Linked DNA regions of Victivallis sp. Marseille-Q1083. The protein of the gene in region 1 interacts with the protein of each later gene in a pairwise test. Links are inferred from orthologs where the notes say so. Each region holds a gene or a part of one and is shown in the gene's direction. Other genes may lie near its edges.

Evidence for each region.
Region 2: the proteins of uvrB (region 1) and uvrA interact in binary tests that used the Escherichia coli proteins (3 or more experiments, as listed by UniProt). The link is inferred for Victivallis sp. Marseille-Q1083 from one-to-one orthologs.

The regions. Positions count from the first base shown.
Region 1 is NZ_CAHJXL010000001.1:3,066,919-3,073,492, reverse strand. The notes cover bases 1,756-4,754. They hold uvrB (excinuclease ABC subunit UvrB), read left to right. Parts: upstream 1,756-2,230; coding sequence 2,231-4,279; downstream 4,280-4,754. Other genes in these bases: HWX74_RS12620 (serpin family protein), read left to right, coding at 4,276-4,754; HWX74_RS12630 (hypothetical protein), read left to right, coding at 1,756-2,220. Outside these bases: pgk (phosphoglycerate kinase), read left to right, coding at 1-759; more of HWX74_RS12630, read left to right, coding at 919-1,755; more of HWX74_RS12620, read left to right, coding at 4,755-5,490; HWX74_RS12615 (TIGR01212 family radical SAM protein), read left to right, coding at 5,487-6,574. UniProt on the Escherichia coli protein: The UvrABC repair system catalyzes the recognition and processing of DNA lesions. A damage recognition complex composed of 2 UvrA and 2 UvrB subunits scans DNA for abnormalities.
Region 2 is NZ_CAHJXL010000001.1:1,839,919-1,846,916, reverse strand. Bases 1,077-4,499 are described here. They hold uvrA (excinuclease ABC subunit UvrA), read left to right. Parts: upstream 1,077-1,446; coding sequence 1,447-4,299; downstream 4,300-4,499. Other genes in these bases: HWX74_RS07425 (AEC family transporter), read left to right, coding at 4,379-4,499; HWX74_RS07435 (TolC family protein), read right to left, coding at 1,077-1,183. In the rest of the region: more of HWX74_RS07435, read right to left, coding at 1-1,076; more of HWX74_RS07425, read left to right, coding at 4,500-5,296; HWX74_RS07420 (hypothetical protein), read right to left, coding at 5,492-6,901; HWX74_RS07415 (hypothetical protein), read right to left, coding at 6,898-6,998. UniProt on the Escherichia coli protein: The UvrABC repair system catalyzes the recognition and processing of DNA lesions. UvrA is an ATPase and a DNA-binding protein. A damage recognition complex composed of 2 UvrA and 2 UvrB subunits scans DNA for abnormalities.

The DNA.
Region 1 (6,574 bases):
GACGCCTTCGGCACCGCCCACCGCGCCCACGCTTCGACGGCGGTGATCACCGAATTCATGGACAAAGCCAACTGCGTCGCCGGCTTCCTGATGGACAAGGAGCTGCAATACCTTGGCAAAGCGGTAGCCAATCCGGCCCGGCCGTTCGTCGCCATCATCGGCGGCGCCAAGGTTTCCGGCAAACTCGAAGTGCTGAAGTCGCTGATGGAAAAGGTCGATACCATCCTGATCGGCGGCGGCATGGCCTACACTTTCCTCAAGGCGCTGGGCCACAACATCGGCAATTCGCTCTGTGAGGACGAATTGCTCGACACCGCCAGGGAAACGCTGGAGCTGGCCAAGCGCAAAGGCGTCAAATTCCTGCTGCCGGTCGACAACAAGATCGCCGACAAATTCGACAACGAGGCCGATACCAAAATCGTCGGCGACGATATCGACGACGGCTACATGGCGCTCGATATCGGTCCGGAAACCATCAAACTGTACGCGGCTGAAATCGCCAAGGCCAAGACGGTAGTCTGGAACGGTCCGATGGGCTGTTTTGAAATGCCGAACTTCGCCGCCGGCACGATGGCCGTCTGCAAAGCGGTGGCCGACTGCGACTGCATCAGCATCATCGGCGGCGGCGACTCCGTCGCGGCGGTCAACCAGAGCGGTTTGGCCGACAAGATGTCGCACATCTCCACCGGCGGCGGCGCGTCCCTCGAATTCCTCGAAGGCAAGGCCCTGCCCGGCGTCGTCGCCCTGGCGGACGCCTGAGCCGGCCGGCAAAGGAAGGACGCGGGCGGGAAAACCTTCTTGAAAGAAGGCGCCTTGCCGGGTTCTTCCTTCGCCAGAGCTTTTGCCGTCTTTTTCCGGCCGGCGCCGCCGGTCGGGAAAAGACCATATTTTTTTCGGCATCATTCCAAGCCGCCGTCGATGAAATTCAAAGTTCTCCTGCCTGATATTCTCTGGTCCTGCCTGCCGCCGCTGGCCGGATTTCTCGTCGCATTGGCCGGCGGCATTCATTACGCCCCCTTCCCTGACTGCGGCGATTACCTGGTGCTGGCCGAAACACTGCGCAATACCGGTCAGTTCGATTATCCGGCGGCGGTTCCCGATGGCTGGCGGGCGCCGGGCGTTCCGATGCTGCTGGCCTTGTTCGGCAGCTATCTCTGGCTGAATCTGCTGTCCGCCTGGGGCATCACCTTTCTGATCTTGCGACTGGCGAACTATTTTCGTTTGCGTTACCGCCGGTTCGTCGTCTTTTTCCTGGGCGGCAGCGCCGGTTTCCTGGCCTGCACGGCAGTGCCGTTGTCCGAAATTCCCTTCCTGTTTTTCTTCTCCCTGATGTTGTTTTTAATAGCCAGGGACAGGCCAGCAGGAGCTGGCCTGTCCCTGGCAGCAGCTAGCTGCTGCCGCCCGGCGGCCATGTTCTTCTTCATCCCGGCGACACTTTTTCTGCTGTGGCAATGGCGGCACGCCCTGACCCGCCGCCGCTGGCTGGCGCTGCTGTGGTTCGTCCTGGCGGCCAATTCGCTGCCGCTGGCCTGGAGCTGGCGCAACTACCTCCATTACGGCCATTTCGAATTTTCTTCGCATGGCGGCTATTATCTGCTGTTTTACAAGGCCGGCAGCTACCTGTCGGTCCGGGACGGCCACCCTTTCGACCAGGTGCGCCGCGAACTGGACGCCAGGCTGCCGGCCGAACCGGACACATTCCTCCGCAGCCGGCTGGCCGGACAACTCGGCCGGCAACTCATTCTGGAAAATCTATCCGGCTTCCTGCGGTGGCTGCCGTGCAATCTGATCGATTTTTTCCAGCCGGACATCACGCCGCTGCTGGAACGGCTGCAAATCGCTGCCGGCAACCGCGGCACGCTGGATATTCTGCGCCGGCAGGGACTGTTCGCGGCAATCCGCCACTATTTCGCCGGCAACCTGCCGGCGACCGTGCTGACCGTCCTCTACCTGCCCTGGTACGGCCTGCTCTGGCTGCTGACCGGTTACGGCTTCTGGCGGCTCTGCCGGCAAAAACAGTGGACGCTGGTGATCGCGGTGCTGCTGTCGTGCGGTTATTTCATGCTGCTGCCGCTCGGCAATCTGGACTGGCGTTTCCGGCTGCCGCTGCTGCCGCTCGGCTGCCTGCTGGCCCTGTACGGCATCAATCAACTTCCAAGACCGCTCAAATTGCCGGAAACGGCCCGGACGAAGGTTGACAATTCCGCCCTGCAACATTAAATTGTCTTTCATCATGGCACTATTCAAATTACAATCTTCCTACCGTCCCTCCGGCGACCAGCCGCAGGCGATTGAAGCGCTGCTGCAGGGCTTTGCCGCCAAAAAACGTTATCAAACGCTGCTCGGCGTCACCGGCTCCGGCAAAACCTTCACGCTGGCCAATGTCATCGCCAAGCTGGAGCGGCCGGTGCTGATCTTGTCGCACAACAAGACGCTGGCCGCCCAGTTGTACAGTGAATTCAAGGGTTTCTTCCCGGAAAACGCCGTCGAATATTTCATCAGCTATTACGATTACTACCTGCCGGAATCCTACATTCCGCAGACCGACACTTACATCGCCAAAGACGCCAGCATCAACGACAGCATCGAAAAATTGCGCCTGTCGGCCACCGCTTCGCTGGTCGAGCGGCGCGATGTCATCGTCGTCGCCAGCGTCTCCTGCATCTACGGCCTGGGCTCGCCGGACGATTATGCCGACATGTGCGTCACCGTCCGGGTCGGCGACCAACTCGAACGCAACGCAATGCTGCACCGGCTGATCGACATCCAGTATGAACGCAACGATACGGCGCCGGAAGCCGGCCAGTTCCGGGTGCGCGGCGACGCGGTGGAAATTCATGAACCGCAACGCGATGATTTCATCCGGATCAATTTCTGGGGCAATGAGGTGGAAAGCATTTCCCGCCACGACGCCGTCAGCGGCCAGCTGAAAACCCGGCCGAATAAAATCACTTTTTTCCCCTGCAAGCACTTCGTGCTGCCGGCCCACCGGATCGAAGAGGCTTCCGACGCCATCCGCCGGGAGATGAAGGAGCGGGTTCGTTTTTTTGAAAACAACGGGCTGCTGGTCGAAGCCCAGCGCATCTACCAGCGGGTTAATTACGACCTTGAAATGATGCAGGAGATCGGCTATTGCAGCGGCATCGAGAATTACTCGATGCACCTGGCCAAACGCCGGCCGGGCAGCCGGCCCTACTGCCTGTTCGACTTCTTTCCGCCCGACCTGGTGACGGTCATCGACGAATCGCATGTGACGCTGCCGCAGGTGCAGGGCATGTACAAGGCCGACCGCAGCCGCAAGCAGACGTTGATCGACCACGGCTTCCGGCTGCCTTCGGCGCTCGAAAACCGGCCGTTGAAATTCGATGAATTCGAAAAATTGACCAATGACATCGTTTTCGTGTCGGCGACTCCCGGCCCGTATGAGCTGGAGCACTCCGGCGGCGTCATCGAACAGATCATCCGGCCGACCGGCCTGCTCGACCCGCTGATCGAAGTGCGGCCGCTGGAGGGCCAGGTCGACGACGTCATGGCCGAAATCCGCGCCGCCGCCGCCAAACACGAACGGGTACTGGTCACCACGCTGACCAAAAAGAGTTCCGAACGGCTGGCCGATTACCTGAGCGAGCTCGGCTTGAAAACCAGCTACCTGCATTCGGAACTCGACGCGCTGGAACGGGTCCGGGTGCTGGCCAAATTGCGGGAAGGCGATTTCGACTGCCTGATCGGCATCAATCTGCTGCGCGAAGGCATCGACCTGCCGGAAGTGGCGCTGGTCGCCATCCTCGACGCCGACAAAGAAGGCTTCCTGCGTTCGGAGCGTTCGCTCATCCAGGTGGCCGGCCGGGCGGCGCGGAATGTCAACGGACGGGTCATCCTCTACGGCGACCATATCACCCCGAGCATGCAGGCCCTGATCGACGGCAGCCAGGCCCGCCGCGCCCGCCAGGAGGAATACAACCGGCAACACCGCATCACTCCCAAAACCATCGTCAAAGACAAACTGGCCAGCATCGCCGATGTCGTCGCCAACGGCCAGGAATCGAAGAAAAAATTCGGCAACGCCGATGCCGCCCGGGCCATTTTGGACGGCGTCGTGCCGGCGGCGGCGGACGGCGGCAGCCTGACCGGCGAAGAGCTTCAGGAACTCATCCTGGAACTGGAAGGCGAAATGCTCTCCGCCGCCGAAGCGCTGGAATTCGAACGGGCGGCGACACTGCGCGATCAGATTCGGAAATTAAGCAAAAATAATTTTATCGAATCAGGAAATAAAAAATGAAACTTTTGGCAATTTTCCTGTTGGCGGCGGCGATCTGGCTGCCGCCCGGCGACGCCAGTCCGGCCGAACCGGCGGTAAAAACCGAAACGGCGGAATTGGTCGAGGGCAATACCGCGTTCGCTTTCCGACTCTACCGGGAACTGGCCGGGGTCAAGAACAATTTTTGTTTTTCGCCTTATTCCATCTCCTGCCTGATGGCCATGCCCTACCTCGGAGCCGACAGCGGCAGCGCGGCCGAACTCCAGACGGCGCTGAACTATCCGGACCGCCCGGAGACCGCTTTTGCCGCATTACAGCAACGGTTCGCCCGGACGGCGGAGAAGGAAGACGTCACTTTGGAGTTCCTCTCGGCAATTTTCCTGCAGGAAGACATCCCGCCGCGGGCGGATTACCGGCGGAAAATCGAGCAGTTTTTCGCGCCGCAATTCGAATTGGTGGATTTTTTGCGCCGCCCGGCCGATGCCGTCACCCGTATCAATGCCGCCGCCGCTGAAGGAACGCATGGCCGAATCACCAAAATCGTCGATACGGACGATGTCAAAAACGCTTACATGGTATTGTTGAACTGCGTTTATTTCCTCGGACGCTGGGAATCGCCGTTCGACAGACATTTCACCCGGCCGGAAGAATTCCATCAGGCGGACGGCACCAGCACGCCGGTGCCGTTCATGCGGCAAACCGCCAATTACCGCTACGCGAAACTGCCGTACGGTCAGGCCATTCAATTGAATTACCGTCCCGGCGACCTTTCCATGCTGTTCCTGCTGCCGGAGCCGGATAGCTCACTGGAAACCCTGGAACAATTGCTTTCCGCCGAGGAATGGGCAAAGGTTCTCCAACAACTCTCCCAGCAGAAGATCGACCTCTTCCTGCCGAAATTCAAACTGACCAGCGAGATGAATTTGATACCGCCATTGAAAGCGCTCGGCCTGGACGACGTATTCACGCCCGGCAAAGCCGACTTCTCCGGCATCACCGACGCTTTTCCGCTCTATATCGGCCTGATCAAGCAGAAAGTGTTCCTCGAAGTCGATGAACGGGGCAGCGAAGCAACCGCCGCCACCGCGATTGGGATGTGGACCGGCAGCGTTCCGAGGCCGGAGCCGCCGCCTCTTACGCTCCGCCTTGACCGGCCGTTCCTTTATGCCATCATCGACAATGCCACCGGAATGATTCTCTTCCTCGGCCGCATCGTTACATTCCAGACATGAAGAAACTGATTTTTTTCAAAGACTACCTGACCGGCCGGTACGGCAAGCCGCTCTACCGGATTCCGGTCGATCTTGCGCTCGGCTGCCCGAACCGGGACCGGGAACTGCGCGGCGGCTGTCTGTTCTGCGCCGCCGACGGCAGCCGGGCCCGCCACCTGGCCCGCCAGCTGCAACTGCCGGAACAAGTCGCCCGCGGCATCGCTTTCGCCCGGCAGCGCTACCGGGCCGAACCGCCTTACATCGCCTATTTCCAGTCGTTCACCAACACGTATGCTCCGGTGGAACAACTGCGCAGTTACTATGAAACCGTGCTCGCTCAGGCCGATTTCCGGCTGGTCATCATCGCCACCCGGCCGGACGCCCTGCCCGAACCGGTGCTCGATTACCTTGCCGAACTCAACCGGCGCTATGAAGTCTGGGTCGAACTCGGCGTCCAATCCTGCCACGACCGGACGCTGCAGTTGATCCGCCGCGGCCACGATTTCGCCGCCGTCAGACTGGCGGCGCAGCGCCTGGCCGAACGGCAGCTCCGGACGGCGGCGCACCTGATCCTCGGCTTGCCGCAGGAAACGCCGGAGATGTGGAGCCGGAGTGCCGAATTGCTGGCCGAACTGCCGTTCCAGGCGGTCAAACTGCATCAGTTGATGGTATTGAAGAACAGCCCGCTGGCCGCCTGGTACGGCGATCCGGGCCGCAGGACGCAGCTTCGTCTGCTCAACGAATATGAATATGCCGCCGCCGCCGCCGATTTCCTGCGGCGCCAACCGGAAGGACGCATCGTCATGCGCCTGACCGGCGACGCGGCTTCCGATGCGCTGATCGCGCCGAAATGGTGGATGAGCAAAGGACAGTTCCTCGAATTCTTCCGCCGGGAATTCGCCCGGGAATCGCCGGAATTATTTCCGAAAGTCGCCACCGGGGACGGCAGCTACACCTTGTACCATCCCCGTTACCGGCAGCATTTTCATTCGCTGGCCGGCGCCAGAAGCGAAGCGGAAAAGAAATTCATCGAGGCCGTAAACCTGCCGGAACAATTGCAGCAGGGCCGGAGTCTCCGGCTGCTGGACATCGGTTTCGGCCTCGG
Region 2 (6,998 bases), 1.2 Mb from region 1 along the record:
ACCAGGCATAGCCGGCCAGAATGTCGTTGACGATTTCCAGATAGGTTTCCGCCATCCGGTATCGGGTCGCCGCGTAAGCCGCCTGTTGTTCGCGCATCGCATTGTAGCGGGCGAAGCCGTTGAAGATCATCCATTCGGCGCGCACGCCGTAACTGACGCCCGGCCCGTCGTAATAGTTGCGGTCGAAACGGAAATCCTGGTAGCGCGAAGAAGAAGCGGCGTAGTCAAACTGGCTGTAAGCGTAAATCTGCGGTGAAAAAGCGCTGTAGGAGCGGTATTTCTCGTACTCGGCCATCTTCAGCGTCTCCTCCATGATGTGCATGATCGGGCTGTTGTGCAGCGCGATGTCCAAACAGAGGTCCGCCGAATAGGGAATCGGCCGCAGATTGCCTTCCAGTCCGGTCAATTCCAGATGCGCCGGCAGCCGCCCTTCGGCATACCCCATCAATTGCGCCAGCGCGTAACCGGCAATTTCCTGCTGGTATCGCGCCTGAATGATGTCGGTTTGGGCAAAGCCCTGCTGCAACTGAAAGTTCAGCACTTCATCCCGCACCCGCCGGCCGGCTTCAAAACCGGTTTCGGCCTCCTGCCGCATCGTTTGCTGAAACTGGCGGTTGTCCTGTTGAATCCGGTCGATTTCCGCCGCCAGTTGCCAGTCGAAATAGGCATAGGCGACCGCCCGGCGCAACATGCATTTGGTCTTCATCTCCATCGCCATTTCCCGCCGGAAGCCGCTCTCGCGGGCCAGCATGGCAAATTCCCGGCCGAGTCCGTCGAACAGCAGCCAGCTGGCGGTGACATTGGTCATGCTGGTGAAATTATAACGCCGGCCGGGTTCGTCCATCAATTGATTTTCCAGGTGATTGTGCCAGTTCAAGTGCTGGCCGGCATCGGTCCCGGCGGTAATTTGCGGCAAAAACGCCCCCAACGACTGGTAATAACGCATTTTCGCCGCATAAACCGCCTGCCCGGCCGCCAGATAGTTCTGGTTGTTGAGCACGGCAATTTCCTGGGCGTCCCGCAATTTGAGTTCCTTGAGTCCGGCCAGCATCCGATCGGTGGCCTCCCGGTTGGCCGGACCATAGGTATCGCTCAACAACTCCACCGCCGGCGGCGCAGCGGTATGGCAGCCGCCGAGCAGCAGAATCAACGCCGCCGGCAGCCAATGACGAAGATTTTTCATCGCACTCCTCCTCCCGTGAAAAATCCGAAAAATCACTCGGTTACGCATTTCCTCATGCTCTATATTTTACCGCCGTTTCAAGAAAATACAAATAACAACGTCAGGTCAATTGCCGGGCCGGCTGGAAAATAGACGGCAGGAAACGGCAAATCCGGTTTTCTTTTTGCCGGAAAAGATGTAGATTATGGTTTCCCCGATTTTCCGGCGCTGCCATTTGGCGTGGCTTGTTGTCTGTAGCGTAGTTTACAGGAGAATAAAATAATATGCTTGATAAAATTACCATCAAAGGTGCGGCCCAGCACAATCTCAAATCCATCGATGTGGAAATTCCCCGCAATCGACTGGTGGTCATCACCGGTTTGTCCGGGTCCGGCAAGAGTTCGCTCGCCTTTGATACACTGTACGCGGAGGGACAGCGCCGGTATGTGGAAAGTCTGTCGGCGTATGCCAGGCAGTTTCTCGACCGGCTGCAGAAGCCGAAAGTCGATCATATCGAAGGATTGTCACCGGCCATCGCCATCGAACAGCGGTCCGCCGGGGCTTCACCGCGGTCGACCGTCGCCACCGTCACCGAAATTTACGACTACCTGCGCCTCCTCTACGCCCATGTCGGAGTGCCGCACTGTCCGCATTGCGACCGCAAGCTGAAACCGCAATCGGCCCAAGCGATCTGCGACACCATCGAGGCGCTGCCGGCCGGCCGGAAACTGATGCTGCTGGCTCCGTTCGTCGCCGGCCGCAAAGGGGAACACAGGGACATCTTTGAAAAGATGCGTGCCGAAGGTTTCGTCCGGGCCCGGGTCGACGGTGAAATACGGCTGCTCGAAGAGGAAATTCCGGCGCTGGAAAAGACCAGAAAACATACGATCGAGGCCGTCGTCGACCGGCTGGTGTCGGGCCAGATCGACCGGATTCGTCTGAGCGATTCGGTGGAACTGGCGCTGAAACACGGCGAAGGGGTCCTCACCCTTCTGCAGGAAAATCCGGAAGCGGACGGACCGGCCTGGCTGGAAGAGCAGTTGAGCGAACACCTGGCCTGTCTGGAATGCGGAATCAGCTTCGGCCAATTGCTGCCGCGCAACTTCTCGTTCAACAGCCCGTACGGCGCCTGCCCGGCCTGCAACGGCCTCGGCGTCCAGATGGTCATGGACCCTCAACTGGTCATCCCGGACCGTTCGCTGTCGATCAAGGACGGCGCCATCCCCGGCTGGCGGCGCGGCCCCCGGCATCTGATCATCTATTACAATCTGCTGCTCCGCAAGCTGGCGGAAGCCTGGAATGAGCCGAAAATGCTGACAACGCCGTTCGAAAAGCTGCCGGAAGCCATCCAGCACCTGATCCTTTACGGCAGCGGCAGCAAGCCGCTCGAATTCGACTACCACATCCGTGGCCGCAAATTCCACTGGAGCAAGCCGTTCGAAGGAGTTCTGGCCAATCTGCAGCGGCGGCTCGGCGAAACCGAGAGCGATTCGGTGCGGGAGCGGCTGCAGAGTTATCTGTCGCCGCGCCCCTGTCCGGTCTGCCACGGCGCCCGGCTCAATCCGGTCAGCCTGGCGGTAACGGTCGACGGCATGGCCATCGACAAATTCAACGCCCTGCCGGTCGACGATGCGCTGGAGTTCATCCGCCACATCCGGTTGGGCGTCGAGGAGCGCAAAATCGCCGAAGAAGCCCTGCGGGAAATCGGTTCGCGCTTGCAATTCCTCCAGGATGTCGGCTTGTCCTACCTGGCGCTGAACCGGGTCAGCGGCACGCTGTCCGGCGGCGAGGCGCAGCGCATCCGGCTGGCCACCCAGCTGGGCTGCGCGCTGGTCGGCGTGCTGTATATCCTCGACGAACCGAGCATCGGGCTGCATCAGCGCGACAACGACCGGCTGCTGGCGACCTTGAAGCAATTGCGCGACCTGGGCAATACCGTCGTCGTTGTCGAACACGATCTGGATACCATCCGGGCGGCGGATTACGTGCTGGACATCGGTCCCGGCGCCGGACGGCACGGCGGCGAACTGGTGGCCGCCGGTCCGCCGGAAGCGATCGCCGCGGCGCCGCAGTCGCTGACCGGCGATTACCTGTCCGGGCGGCGGTTCATCCCGGTGCCGGCGCAACGGCAGACCGGCAACGGCAAACGCCTGACGATCCGCGGCGCCCGGCAGAACAATCTGAAAAATATCGACGTCAGCATTCCGCTGGGGACATTCTGCTGCGTCACCGGCGTCTCCGGTTCCGGCAAAAGTTCGCTGGTCAACGAAATTCTGGTCCGGGCTTTGAACAAACGGATGGGCCTGCTGGACGCCGAACCCGGCGACCACGATGCCATCGAAGGACTGGAGTTTATCGACAAGGCGATCGTCATCGACCAGACGCCGATCGGCCGGACGCCGCGTTCCAATCCGGCGACTTACACCGAAGCGTTCGGACTGATCCGCAAACTTTATGCCGAGCTGCCGGAATCCAAAGTGCGCGGTTACCAGCCCGGCCGGTTCAGTTTCAACGTCAAAGGCGGCCGTTGTGAAGAGTGCAGGGGCGACGGCATCAAGAAGATCGAAATGCAGTTCCTCTCCGACGTTTACGTCGAGTGCGCCAGTTGCGGCGGCAAGCGATTCAACGCGGAAACCTTGAGTGTGCGTTACAAGAAGCTGAACATCGCCGAGGTGCTCGATCTGACCGTCAACCAGGCGGTGGAATTTTTCGAGGCGGTGCCGCCGCTGATGCGGAAATTCAGGACGCTGCAGGAAGTCGGGTTGGGTTATATCCACCTCGGACAGCCGGCGACGACGCTGTCCGGCGGCGAAGCGCAGCGGGTCAAGCTGGCGACCGAGCTGGCCAGGATTCCGCGCGGTCACACCATCTATATCCTGGATGAACCGACCACCGGCTTGCACCTGGCCGACATCGACCAGTTGCTGAAGGTGCTGCTGCACCTGCGGGATCTCGGCAACACCATCCTGGTCATCGAACACAATCTGGACGTCATCAAGACGGCCGATTACGTCATCGACATGGGCCCGGAAGGCGGGGCGGCCGGCGGCCGGCTGATCAAGGCGGGAACGCCGGAGGAGCTAGCCAGATGCAAAAAATCCCATACCGGACAATACCTGAAGCCATATCTCGGCTGAAGCGGCCGGTCGGAACAGTCAGGCGCCCGGAAAGTCAAACCTCCGGGCGGGCTTTTGGTTCGCTGGAGTTATCGTTTTCATGGATTTGATGTTGAATGTTTTCCTGGCGATCGTCGAAACGTTTCTGGCCTTCGGACTCGGCGCGCTGGCGATGCGCTACCAATTTCTGCAGCCGGGCGATCTGCCGCGACTGGGCCGTCTCACCCTTGATCTGATGTTTCCGCTGATGGTATTTTCATCGATCACCCGCAATTTCGATCCTTCCCGGCTCAACGATCTGTGGCTGATGCCGGTGCTCGGCTTCGCACTGATGGCGTTCGGCGCGCTGGCCGGATTCGGGCTGCGCCGGGGCATGCGCGGCCGGACGCCGGCGCGGCTGGCGACGTTTCACCATTTCTGCGCGGTCAACAACTACGTCTTTCTGCCGCTGATCGTGCTCGACAAAATCTGGGGCGAACATTACGTATCACTGTTGCTGCTGATGAACGTCGGTTCGACGATCGGCTTCTGGACGATCGGGGTTCTGACCCTCGGCGGCAGCGGCCTGAGTCAATCGATCAAGAATATTTTTTCGATCAATCTGCTGGCGGTGGCCGCCGCGCTGTTCGTCTCCTTTCTCGGTCTCCCGATTCCGACGGTGCTGGCCAACACCGCCCGCAGCATCGGCGACGCCTCGGTGCCGGTCATGCTGCTGCTGATCGGTGCGGCCATCTACAACAGCGCCGGCAAAATTTTCCATTACAAATTCGACGTTTTCTATCTGTCGGCCGTCCGGCTGGTGCTGCTGCCGCTGCTGATCGTCCTGGCGCTGAAACTGCTGCCGCTGCCGCGGGAGGTCTACGAAGTAACCTTCGTCGTCGCGCTGATGCCGGTTTCTTCCAGCTCGGTCCTGATCACCCAGCGTTACGGCGGCTGTACCGATTTCGCCGGTCAGGCGATCGTCGTCACCACCGTATTGTCGCTCTTTTCCATCCCATTGATGCTCAATTTGCTGTAGCAATCCCAAGGCGCCGATTTTGGAAAAAATCCCCAGATTCCAGGTGGCCGCTTCCGCCGCCGGATTGATATCGGCGGCTTTCCGGTCGGATTCCACAACACTTCCGGTAAGCAGAGAATGTACCATTAAACCGTACTTCCCGCTCATCCATGCAGCTCGTTCCATCATTTTGGCGACCGTTCCTGTTTGTTTTTTTCAATTCCAGATTTCCAGTTCGACGGCCGGATCGATTACCGTGCAGTCGGGAGCCGAAACCAATTCCGCCCGCACCTGGTGCAGGCCCGGTTCCGGACTCCAGTCGAACTCTACCGCGCTACGGTTGTCCAGGCGGCTGTAACCGGCCGGCACCTGCGGTACGGCGGCTCTGGCGACTTCCTGGCCGTCGGCCAGCAGCCGCAGGGAAACTTCGCCGCTGTCGATCGCACCGATATTGCTGACGGCAGCCACCACTTTGCCCGAACCATACCGGTCGAACACCAGCGCATCCGGCTGGAATGTCAACACCGGCCGCACAAAATAATCGTAGCACATCCGGTCGACCAGCTTGTAATGATCTTTCTTCTCCTTGAGGATGTTGAAAAAGCCGACGCCGCGTACTTCCGGAAATTCCCGGCGCTGCAGCCGCAGGTAGTTTTCATATTCCCGCACCGGCAGACTGTCCGTCAATTCGATGGTTGGCAACACGCGACAGCGGCTGTCATACGGTGCCGTGAACAGGTCCAGCATCCGGGCATCGGCCAGCCGGCCGGCCAGGTCGTGATCCATCCGTTCCAGTCCCAGTTGTTCCGGCACAATTTCCAGGACATAAGATTCCAGCAGCAGGAAATCGACCTTATCCTTGTAAGTTCCCAGCAGTTCGGCGCTGGGACAGCCGGCCTGCCAGGCGGCCAAAATAAACTCCTTCGGCAAATTCGCATCGGCGATGCCGTGGAGAAAACCGATGTTCTGCGCCTCAGATTTCGAACCGATGTAGCCGCCGAATTCATCCATGCCGTAACCATCCCAGCCTTCGGCCCGAGCGGCATCGAAATTCTGCAGCATTATTTTCTTGCCCAATTCGCGCGCCACTTCCGGCGAGACCGACACGCCGGCTTCCCCCAATTTCTTTTCTGCTTCGAGGCTGATGTAATTGCCGCCGTAACTCCATTTCAACGCTTTGATTCCGCGCGCCCGGAGCGGTTCCTGCACCGCCCGGGGCACAACGGTATACAAGGTGGCAAACTCCTGCCAATCCAGCGGATTGTCGCTTTCGCCAAAACCGAAATAGACGAAATTCAACTCCCGTTTCGGCGTTACCACCGGCAACATAATTTCATGCTTCCGGCCGTCATGTTCGGCCGTTGCCCGATACTGGGCGGTACGATCGAACTGCAATTCCCATTCGCCGCGGCCATCGGTCAGTTCGACCGTCTGCTCCGCCACCGGCTGTCCCTTCAAATCCACCACCTTCAGCACGACCGTCCCGGTCGGCTCGTCAGCCTGGTAAACCAGTTTGAACGGCTGATCCACTTTCGGAAATACGGTGTCGCGGTAAAATTCATCGGCCTTGACCGACAGGCCGCCCAGCAGCACGGCCCCCAGAGCAACTTGCAATAAATTCATCATTCTGTCTCCTTTTCTGTAAAAAATGCCGACCATGCCGCCGCCGCCAGGCCTGAAATTCCAGCCAGTTGCCACCTGCCTGGATTGGACCAAACGCGCT